2 regions of the Arthrobacter sp. TRD_SC_6 genome follow, and region 1 is predicted to be linked to the other one. Evidence: predicted binding sites of a transcription regulator. Region 1 holds the regulator's gene; the other holds the start of a gene.
What was found. Region 1 encodes LexA, which represses DNA repair genes until DNA is damaged. Its sites were predicted from a motif close to TCGAACANNTGTTCGA; they were not measured.
Positions count from the first base shown of each region.

Region 1 (4,209 bases):
CCCCGGCCGGTTGACATTGCCTTGCTGAAGGGCCGCAGCAACTATGTCTGTAAACACAAGACTGCGGGTGGATTTCCGGAGGAGGACGAAGCAGGAGCCCTTTTTTCCCTGGATGGCGAGACCGCCGCGCCCCACCCCGCGCCCGGGCCGTCCACGCCGCTTGGCCGGGAGATTGTGCGGCTTCGTGAATGGGCAGAAGAGACTGAAACCGGGGACCGGGACGAACTCCTCCCCGGGGTGGGCGACCGCGCCTGGCGCCAGGTGTCAGTGTCCAGCATGGAGTGCCTGGGCGCTCAAAAGTGTCCGGTCGCGGCTGAGTGCTTCAGCGAATTGGCGCGGGAAAAGGCCGGCCGGGCCGACATCGTGATCACCAATCACGCGTTGCTCGCGATCAACGCGTTCGAGGGCCTGGCTGTGTTGCCGGAGCACGACGTCGTCGTAATCGATGAAGCCCACGAACTTCACGACCGCGTGACTTCCGCAGTTTCGGGACAGCTTTCCGGCTCATTGATCGGGGCGGCATCCACCGCCGCACGGCGCCACCTCGGCGTGGATGCGGACACGCTCATCGCTGCGCAGCATGCGTTCGAAGCAGCGTTCGACGCCGAACCCACGGGTTTGATGGCGACTGGACTGGATGAGGAACAGGAGATGGCCCTTTCCCAACTGCGCGAGGCATGCCGGCTGGCACTGTCCGAGTCCACCTCTGAGGGCCAAGCCCAGTCAGTGGACGGGGGACGGCAAATGGCACGTTCACGTCTTCTCGCCACACTCGAGCTGTGTGAGCGGATGCTGGGAGCCGGCGGAGCTGGAGAGGTGCTGTGGGCGAACCGGCAGAGCACGTTCACGCCGGGTTCCGGCTATGTTGCGGCGCCGGAGTCCTCGCCCGCAACGATCAGCATCGCGCCCCTCTCCGTTGCAGGACGTTTGAGACGCGGGTTGTTCGAAGATCACACGGTGGTTCTGACCTCGGCCACGCTGGCGATCGGCTCTGAATTCGGGCCCGTCGCGGGTGCACTGGGGCTTACCGGCGTCGGTGCGCCCACCTGGACCGGGGTCGACGTCGGCAGCCCCTTCGATTACCCGAGTCAGGGAGTGCTCTACGTGGCGAAGGACCTGCCTACACCAGGGCGGGGCACGACCGAACAACAGCTTGCTGAGTTGGAAGCACTGATCCGTGCCTCAAGGGGCGGCGCCCTTGGCTTGTTCTCCTCACGCAGGGCCGCTGAAGAAGCGGCAGAGGCCCTGCGGGACAAGGTGGATTTTGACATCCTGTGCCAGGGGGAGTCCTCCATGGCGGATTTGGTCCGTCGATTCTCCGAGGAGCCCGACACCTGCCTGTTCGGCACCATGTCCCTCTGGCAGGGAGTGGATGTCCCGGGGAGCTCATGCCGTCTGGTGGTGATCGACCGTATCCCGTTCCCGCGCCCGGATGATCCTCTGATGACAGCGCGCACCAGGGCGGTCGCGAGAGCGGGCGGAAACGGATTCATGACCATCGCCGCAACCCATGCGGCCGTCCGGCTGGCACAGGGCGCCGGCCGATTGATCAGGGCCCAGGACGACAGGGGAGTAGTGGCGGTACTGGACTCGCGGCTGGCTAATGCCAGATACGGCGGATTCCTGCGGGGTGCACTGCCCCCGTTCTGGCCGACGACCGACCGCACCACTGTGCTTGCCATCCTGTCCAGATTGGCGGCATCCCAGCCCGCATAACACAGATCCGCGGCTAGAGAGCGCGCATCACCGAGACGACCTTGCCCATGATCGTGGCATGGTCGCCGAGGATGGGTGAGTAGTTGGTGTTCTGCGGTAGGAGCCACGTGTGCCCGTCCCGCTGGCGGAACGTCTTGACGGTCGCTTCATCATCGAGGAGGGCAGCTACAACGTCGCCGTTCTCGGCAGTGTTCTGACGGCGTATGACCACCCAGTCGCCGTCGCAGATGGCGGCGTCGATCATGGAATCACCTGAGACGCGAAGCATGAACAGGTCGCCATGGCCCACCAGTTGCCTCGGCAATGGCATGACGTCCTCCACCACCTGGTCCGCAAGGATGGGCCCGCCGGCCGCGATGCGGCCGACAAGGGGCACCATAGCCGCGTCCACGGACGAAAGAGATGTCTCGTCACTGTTGCCATCCCGCTCCGGGTTGTTCGCCGTCGGGTGGAAGGACTCCTGCCCCAACGTAAGCGGGAGAAGGATTTCCATTGCCCTTGGGCGCTTGGGATCTCTCCGGATATAGCCCATCCGCTCAAGTTGGGACAGCTGGTGAGTCACGCTGGACAGGCTGGCGAGCCCAACAGTGTCTCCGATTTCCCGCATTGACGGCGGATACCCGTGGGCCGCAACGCTGAGCTGGATGGACTCCAGGATTTTCTTCTGCCGGATGGTCAACCCTTTAGGAGTTGCGCGCCCACGCGGACGCCCGCGGCCACGCTTCACGTCGGGCACTGCCAGCTGTGTGGGTTCCTCGGCTGCACTGAGTTCTGCCACTTGACTGCGTCCCTTCACTCTGTCGATCCCGGCCCTCTGCCGGACCTCCAACAATTTTTGTCAGTGGTAGGTGATGGGCTGATTTCCGAAGACGCCAACCGGTACCTGTGCTTGCAACGCTATGGGACAAAGGAGCTGTTTTCAAACATTTGTTCGAGCGAGTCTCGACAATATTAGGTAATCAGTGCTAAAAATAAGCAGAAGAATAGAACACAGCTTCGAATCGCGGCTTTCCGCCGAGTGCAGCGTGTTCAGACCCGCAGAAAGGCGGACGCCATGACGACGCTCCAGCTCTCAGCAACTACCCGAGTTCTTCCCGGTGACCGAAAGGCCGTTGGAGAGACCCTTATAAGCAAGCTGCACTTGACCCGCAGAGGTTGGGTGCTCCTGGTTGCGGTTCCCCTTGCGCTCATTGCGGCGGCTCTTCTGATGGTTGCTGCTTCCTTTAACCAGGCGCAGGCATCCGGTTCTGCTCCTGGCGTGACGGAGACGGTGAGGGTCAACGTCGCCGCAGGGGAAACACTCTGGGGTCTCGCGGCTGAATATGCTCCGGACCGGGATCCCCGCGCGGTCGTTGCTGAGATTGTGGAACTCAATGCGTTGGCCAGCTCCACCGTCCAGGCCGGGCAATCGCTGCACATTCCAGTCACTGGTTCCTAGCTACCGATCAGAACGCTGTCGATCAGAATCGCTTTCGATCAGAAACAGGGGTCGCCGGGCGTAATATCGTCGCCTGTCTGCTGAGGGATTGGGGATCACCCATCGATGGGCCTTAAACTCGGCAGGTGACCGATCAGCTCGAACGTCTCAACCGTCTCCCGCTCAGGGCCAACCTCCGTGGTCTGCAGCCCTACGGTGCTCCGCAGCTGGACGTACCCATTCTGCTGAACGTCAACGAGAACACTCATGGGGTCCCCGAAGACGTTCAGGAAGCCATCGTTGAGGCGGTAAGAAAATCAGTAGTGGGGCTGAACCGATACCCGGACCGGGAGTTTACCGAGCTACGCGGGCAGCTTGCCACTTACCTCGGCCATGGTCTGACACCTGACAATATCTGGGCTGCCAACGGCTCGAACGAGGTTCTCCAACACATCCTGTTGGCATTCGGTGGGCCTGGTCGGTCCGCGCTCGGTTTCCCGCCCACATACTCGATGTACCCATTGCTTGCCGGAGCAACGGGTACCGCGTACCTGGCCGGGAAGCGTTCGGAAAGCTTCGACCTCACGCCAGATTCCGCTGCTGAGCAGGTTGCATCCTCGGGCGCGAATATCGTCTTCCTCTGCAGTCCGAACAACCCGACAGGAACGGCGCTTTCACTCCAGGTGGTCGCGGACGTCTACGAAGCCGGGGATGCGGCCCAAGCCATCGTGATCGTGGACGAGGCATATGCCGAGTTCGCCCACGAAGGTACGCCGAGTGCCCTGGAGCTACTGCCCGGACGTGAGCGCCTCATTGTCTCGCGCACCATGAGCAAGGCTTTCGCCCTGGCAGGGGCACGGCTCGGCTATCTGGCAGCGGCTCCGGAGATAACGGATGCGCTCAGACTGGTGCGCCTGCCCTACCACCTTTCAGCCATCACCCAGGCGACTGCAATCGCAGCCCTGACCCATTCGACCCGCCTGCTGGAGAATGTCGACTCGATTAAAGTGCAACGCGACCGCATTGCTAAGGGTCTGAAAGCTCTCGGACTTCCGGTCGCGCCGTCCGATTCGAAC
Region 1 is NZ_CM143953.1:2,165,316-2,169,524, forward strand. Features, by position in the region: gene ACWA1U_RS10300 (ATP-dependent DNA helicase) at 1-1,716, shown strand, start outside; gene lexA (transcriptional repressor LexA) at 1,730-2,452, opposite strand; gene ACWA1U_RS10310 (LysM peptidoglycan-binding domain-containing protein) at 2,771-3,154, shown strand; gene ACWA1U_RS10315 (histidinol-phosphate transaminase) at 3,280-4,209, shown strand, end outside.

Region 2 (4,209 bases), 270 kb from region 1:
GCGGGCTGGACATCGTGGTCCGGCGGAATGCCTTTGGGCGGCAGCGGGAGTCCTTTGAAACCGACCTCCACTTCCCTGAGGTGTCGAACAGTGAAAGGCCGGTTCACGCGGCTTTCATCCGCGCACCCTGGGTGGAGATGGTGGGGGACTCGGTAGAGGTGCTTGCTCAGGTCGATGCACCTGACACGCCTCCCGCCGAGCACCGGGCCGAGCAGAATGTGCCCGCGCCGGTCGCTAGAATTGTCGCAGTTCGCTCGGGAAACCTGCTGGCAACCAGCTTCCACCCTGAAGTTACCGGTGAACACCGGATCCACGAGCTTTTTCTATCGATGATCGCCAAAAGAAGGGCAGAGCATGTCGGGGCACTCTAAATGGGCTACCACCAAGCACAAAAAGGCGGCAATTGATGCCAAGCGTGCCAAGTCCTTCGCCAAGCTGATCAAGAACATCGAGGTTGCTGCCCGGGCGGGCGGTGCGGATCTGTCGGGTAACCCCGGGTTGGAACTGGCCGTCCAGAAGGCCAAGAAGACCTCTGTTCCCATCGACAACATCAACCGCGCGGTGAAGCGGGGCGCAGGCCTACTCGGCGAAGCGGTCGATTACTCGGAGATCATCTACGAAGCACGCGGTCCGCAGGGCTCCGCGCTGCTCATCGAATGCCTTACCGACAACAAGAACCGCGCGGCCTCCGAGGTCCGCGTCGCCATTACCCGCAACGGCGGGACCATAGCGGACCCGGGTTCGGTTGCGTACCTCTTTTCACGGAAGGGCGTTGTGTCCCTGCCCAAGAAGGAACTCGCTGAGGACGATGTCCTTATGGCGGTCCTGGACGCGGGCGCCGAGGAAGTCAAGGATTCCGGCGATTCCTTCGAGGTTCACTCGGAGGCCTCGGATCTCCGTGCCGTTGTCGCAGGCCTCGAAGAAGCCGGCATCGAGTACGAGACCGACGAAGTCGAGTTCGTCCCCTCAATGCAGGTGGAATTGGATGCTGATGCCGCCCGGAAGTTCCTGAAGCTCGTCGATGCGCTTGAAGAGCTCGACGATGTCCAGAACGTCTACTCGAACGCCGAGCTCAACGACGACGTCCTGGCGCAGCTTGAGAGTGACGACTAATCCGGTCTCCGCAACCCGTCGGAAACGCCGTGACGCCGGCAGGAACATGACGCAGGTCAGGCCATGACAATTCGCGTCATGGGCGTGGACCCCGGCCTCACCCGTTGCGGACTGGCGGTTGTCGACGTCGAACCCAACCGCCGCGCCACCCTGGTGGCTGTCGGGGTGGTGGGAACGCCCGCCGGTGAAAGCCTCGATAAGCGGCTGCTGACCATCGCCGAAGAGGTGGATACCTGGCTGGATGCACACACCCCGGACGTTCTCGCCGTCGAGCGTGTCTTCAGCCAGCTCAACGTCAGCACCGTGATGGGCACTGCCCAGGCTTCCGGCGTCGTCATCGTATGTGCCGCGCGGCGCGGGATACCGGTAGCGCTCCACACTCCCACCGAAGTCAAGGCGGCAGTGACCGGTAACGGCCAGTCTGACAAGGCAGCCGTGACGAAGATGGTCACCAAGATCCTCCGCCTTAGTACGGCCCCCACTCCGGCTGACGCCGCCGACGCCCTGGCCCTGGCCATCACGCACGCCTGGCGTACCGGGCCGTCGTCGGCGGCCAAACTCCAGGGCAGTGGGGCAGGTCTGACGGCAGCGCAGCGCCTGTGGGCGGAAGCCGCAGCAAAGGCACGACGACGGCGATAAGCGCGTTGCGGCACCGGCGTACCGGTGTGGCGGCGCAGGAATGCCGGTCTCTGGCCCTAGGCTGATTAGTAAGTATGTTCGGTAGTATTCACACCCACCTGCTGAGGAGCCGCACCCATGATCAGCTCTCTGACCGGGACCGTCACCCACGTCGGCCTGCACTCTGCCGTCCTGGACGTCAACGGCTTCGGAATGCTGGTGCAGGCCACGCCGCAAACACTTTCCACCCTCCGGCAGGGAAGTAAGGCCCTGGTCCACACAGCCATGATTGTCCGTGAGGACTCCATGACGCTGTTCGGATTCACGGAGCCGGGGGAGCGGGAGGTCTTCGAGACACTCCTCGGCGTGAGTGGCGTTGGTCCCCGGCTTGCGCTCGCGGTCCTTGCTGTCCACACTCCGGAAGCCATTCGAGTGGCGGCGTCGTCAGGGGATGACAAAGCGTTCAGCAAGGTTCCAGGAATCGGACCGAAGGGGGCGCGGCGGATCGTCCTTGAACTTGCCGACAAACTCGTTCCGCTCGAAGCAGGGGCAAAGCCCGGCACACCGGGCAACCCGTGGCAGGGCCAGGTGCTCGCAGCCATGATGGGGCTCGGCTGGTCTGAGAAGGATGCCGGCTCCGCTATCGATGCAGCTGTTCGGGATTCTCCCGAGGTTGCTGCAAGCGGCGACGTTGGGTCCATCCTGAAGCTCACGCTCCGTCGGCTGGGGCAGGACGGCGCCCGAACCTCCTCCCGGACGCGGGTGTAGCAGGTGGCCGCCGAAGAAGAACAACCGCTTGTGTCAGCGGCGGTGGATCCCGAAGATCGCGCCGTCGAGGCCGCCCTTCGACCGAAGAATCTGGACGATTTCGTAGGACAGGCGCGCGTGCGCCGCCAGCTTTCCCTCGTACTCGAGGCGTCCCGGATCCGCGGGCGCAGCGCGGATCATGTGCTGCTCTCAGGGCCGCCCGGGCTTGGCAAAACCACCCTGGCATTAATCATCGCCGCGGAAATGAACGCACCTCTGCGCATCAGCTCCGGACCAGCCATCCAGCATGCCGGTGACCTTGCCGCGATTCTCTCCTCGCTGACGGAGGGTGAAGTGCTGTTCCTCGATGAGATCCACCGGATGTCCAGGCCGGCCGAGGAAATGCTCTATATGGCCATGGAGGATTTCCGCGTTGACATTATTGTCGGCAAGGGTCCGGGTGCAACGGCCATCCCGCTGGAGCTGCCGCCTTTCACTCTTGTTGGCGCGACCACCCGCGCCGGGCTTCTTCCGGGGCCCTTGCGCGACCGCTTTGGATTCACCGGCCACCTGGAGTTCTACTCAACGGGCGAGCTTGAACTGGTGCTGCGCCGTTCGGCCATGATGATGGACATGCGGGTCAATTCGGCAGCCTTCGCCGAGATCGCCGGGCGATCCAGGGGAACTCCGCGTATCGCCAACCGGCTGCTTCGCCGGGTCCGTGACTGGGCGCTCGTTCACTCTGTGGATGTGATCGACGCGCGGTGCGCTGGCGCCGCACTGGATATGTATGAGGTGGACGAGAAGGGCATGGACCGCCTTGACCGTGCTGTCTTAACGGCCCTGGTGACGAAGTTCAATGGGGGGCCGGTGGGCTTGTCAACGCTGGCGATAGCCGTCGGGGAAGAACCCGAGACGGTGGAAACCGTCGCCGAGCCCTACCTGGTGCGCGAGGGCATGCTTGGACGGACCCCGCGCGGCCGGATCGCGACCGCAGCCGCTTGGGCACACCTGGGCCTCGCCATGCCGCCCACGGTCGCTGCTGCGATGCCCGAAGACCTGTTTTCGATTATTGACGGGGATAGACCTGAAAGTTATGCCAGCGGTACCAAAGAAAACAATGAAGACGCCGGATGGAACAGCTCAGGCGGCTAGTGCATAGGATCGCCGGGGTTCCCCTTACACTGATATGACGCGCGGCACACTACGCGGCACTGCTGTGGAGTCAAAGCCCCAGGTGCTGCGCGCGCCCGTGGAAATCGGCGTCGTACTCGTGACACGCGAACCGGCTCACGCTGACCAAATATAGGAATGGAACTTTTCTGTGCTCGCAAATGTAGTTGCCCAGCCCGCCCAGCAGACAGGCGGAGGGTTCGGCTTCTTTGAACTTCTCCTCCCGCTGGCTCTCGCCTTCCTGATCTTCACCATGTTCCGCAAGCAGCGGAAAATGAAGAAGCAGGTTGCTGAACAGCGCACGCAGATGGTGCCAGGCACCGAGGTGATGACCAACTTCGGTTTGTTCGGCACCCTGGTTTCGCTCGACGAGGACAACAACAAGGCGCTCATTGAGATTTCTCCGGGCGTCACGGCGACCGTTCACTCCCAAGCCCTCAGCAAGGTGGTTGCCCCTCAGGACTCCGAGGAAGACGCCGTTGACTCTGAAGCTTCGGCCACCGTTCCTGACGATGCATCCTCGTTAACCGCTCCGCAGGACAATGCTGCGCAGGAGAA
Region 2 is NZ_CM143953.1:2,436,191-2,440,399, forward strand. Features, by position in the region: gene pdxT (pyridoxal 5'-phosphate synthase glutaminase subunit PdxT) at 1-371, shown strand, start outside; gene ACWA1U_RS11510 (YebC/PmpR family DNA-binding transcriptional regulator) at 355-1,113, shown strand; gene ruvC (crossover junction endodeoxyribonuclease RuvC) at 1,177-1,752, shown strand; gene ruvA (Holliday junction branch migration protein RuvA) at 1,870-2,499, shown strand; gene ruvB (Holliday junction branch migration DNA helicase RuvB) at 2,503-3,633, shown strand; gene ACWA1U_RS11530 (preprotein translocase subunit YajC) at 3,803-4,209, shown strand, end outside.
Region 2: a site for LexA is predicted at 1,819-1,834, ahead of ruvA (Holliday junction branch migration protein RuvA). Genes of this name have one in related genera too.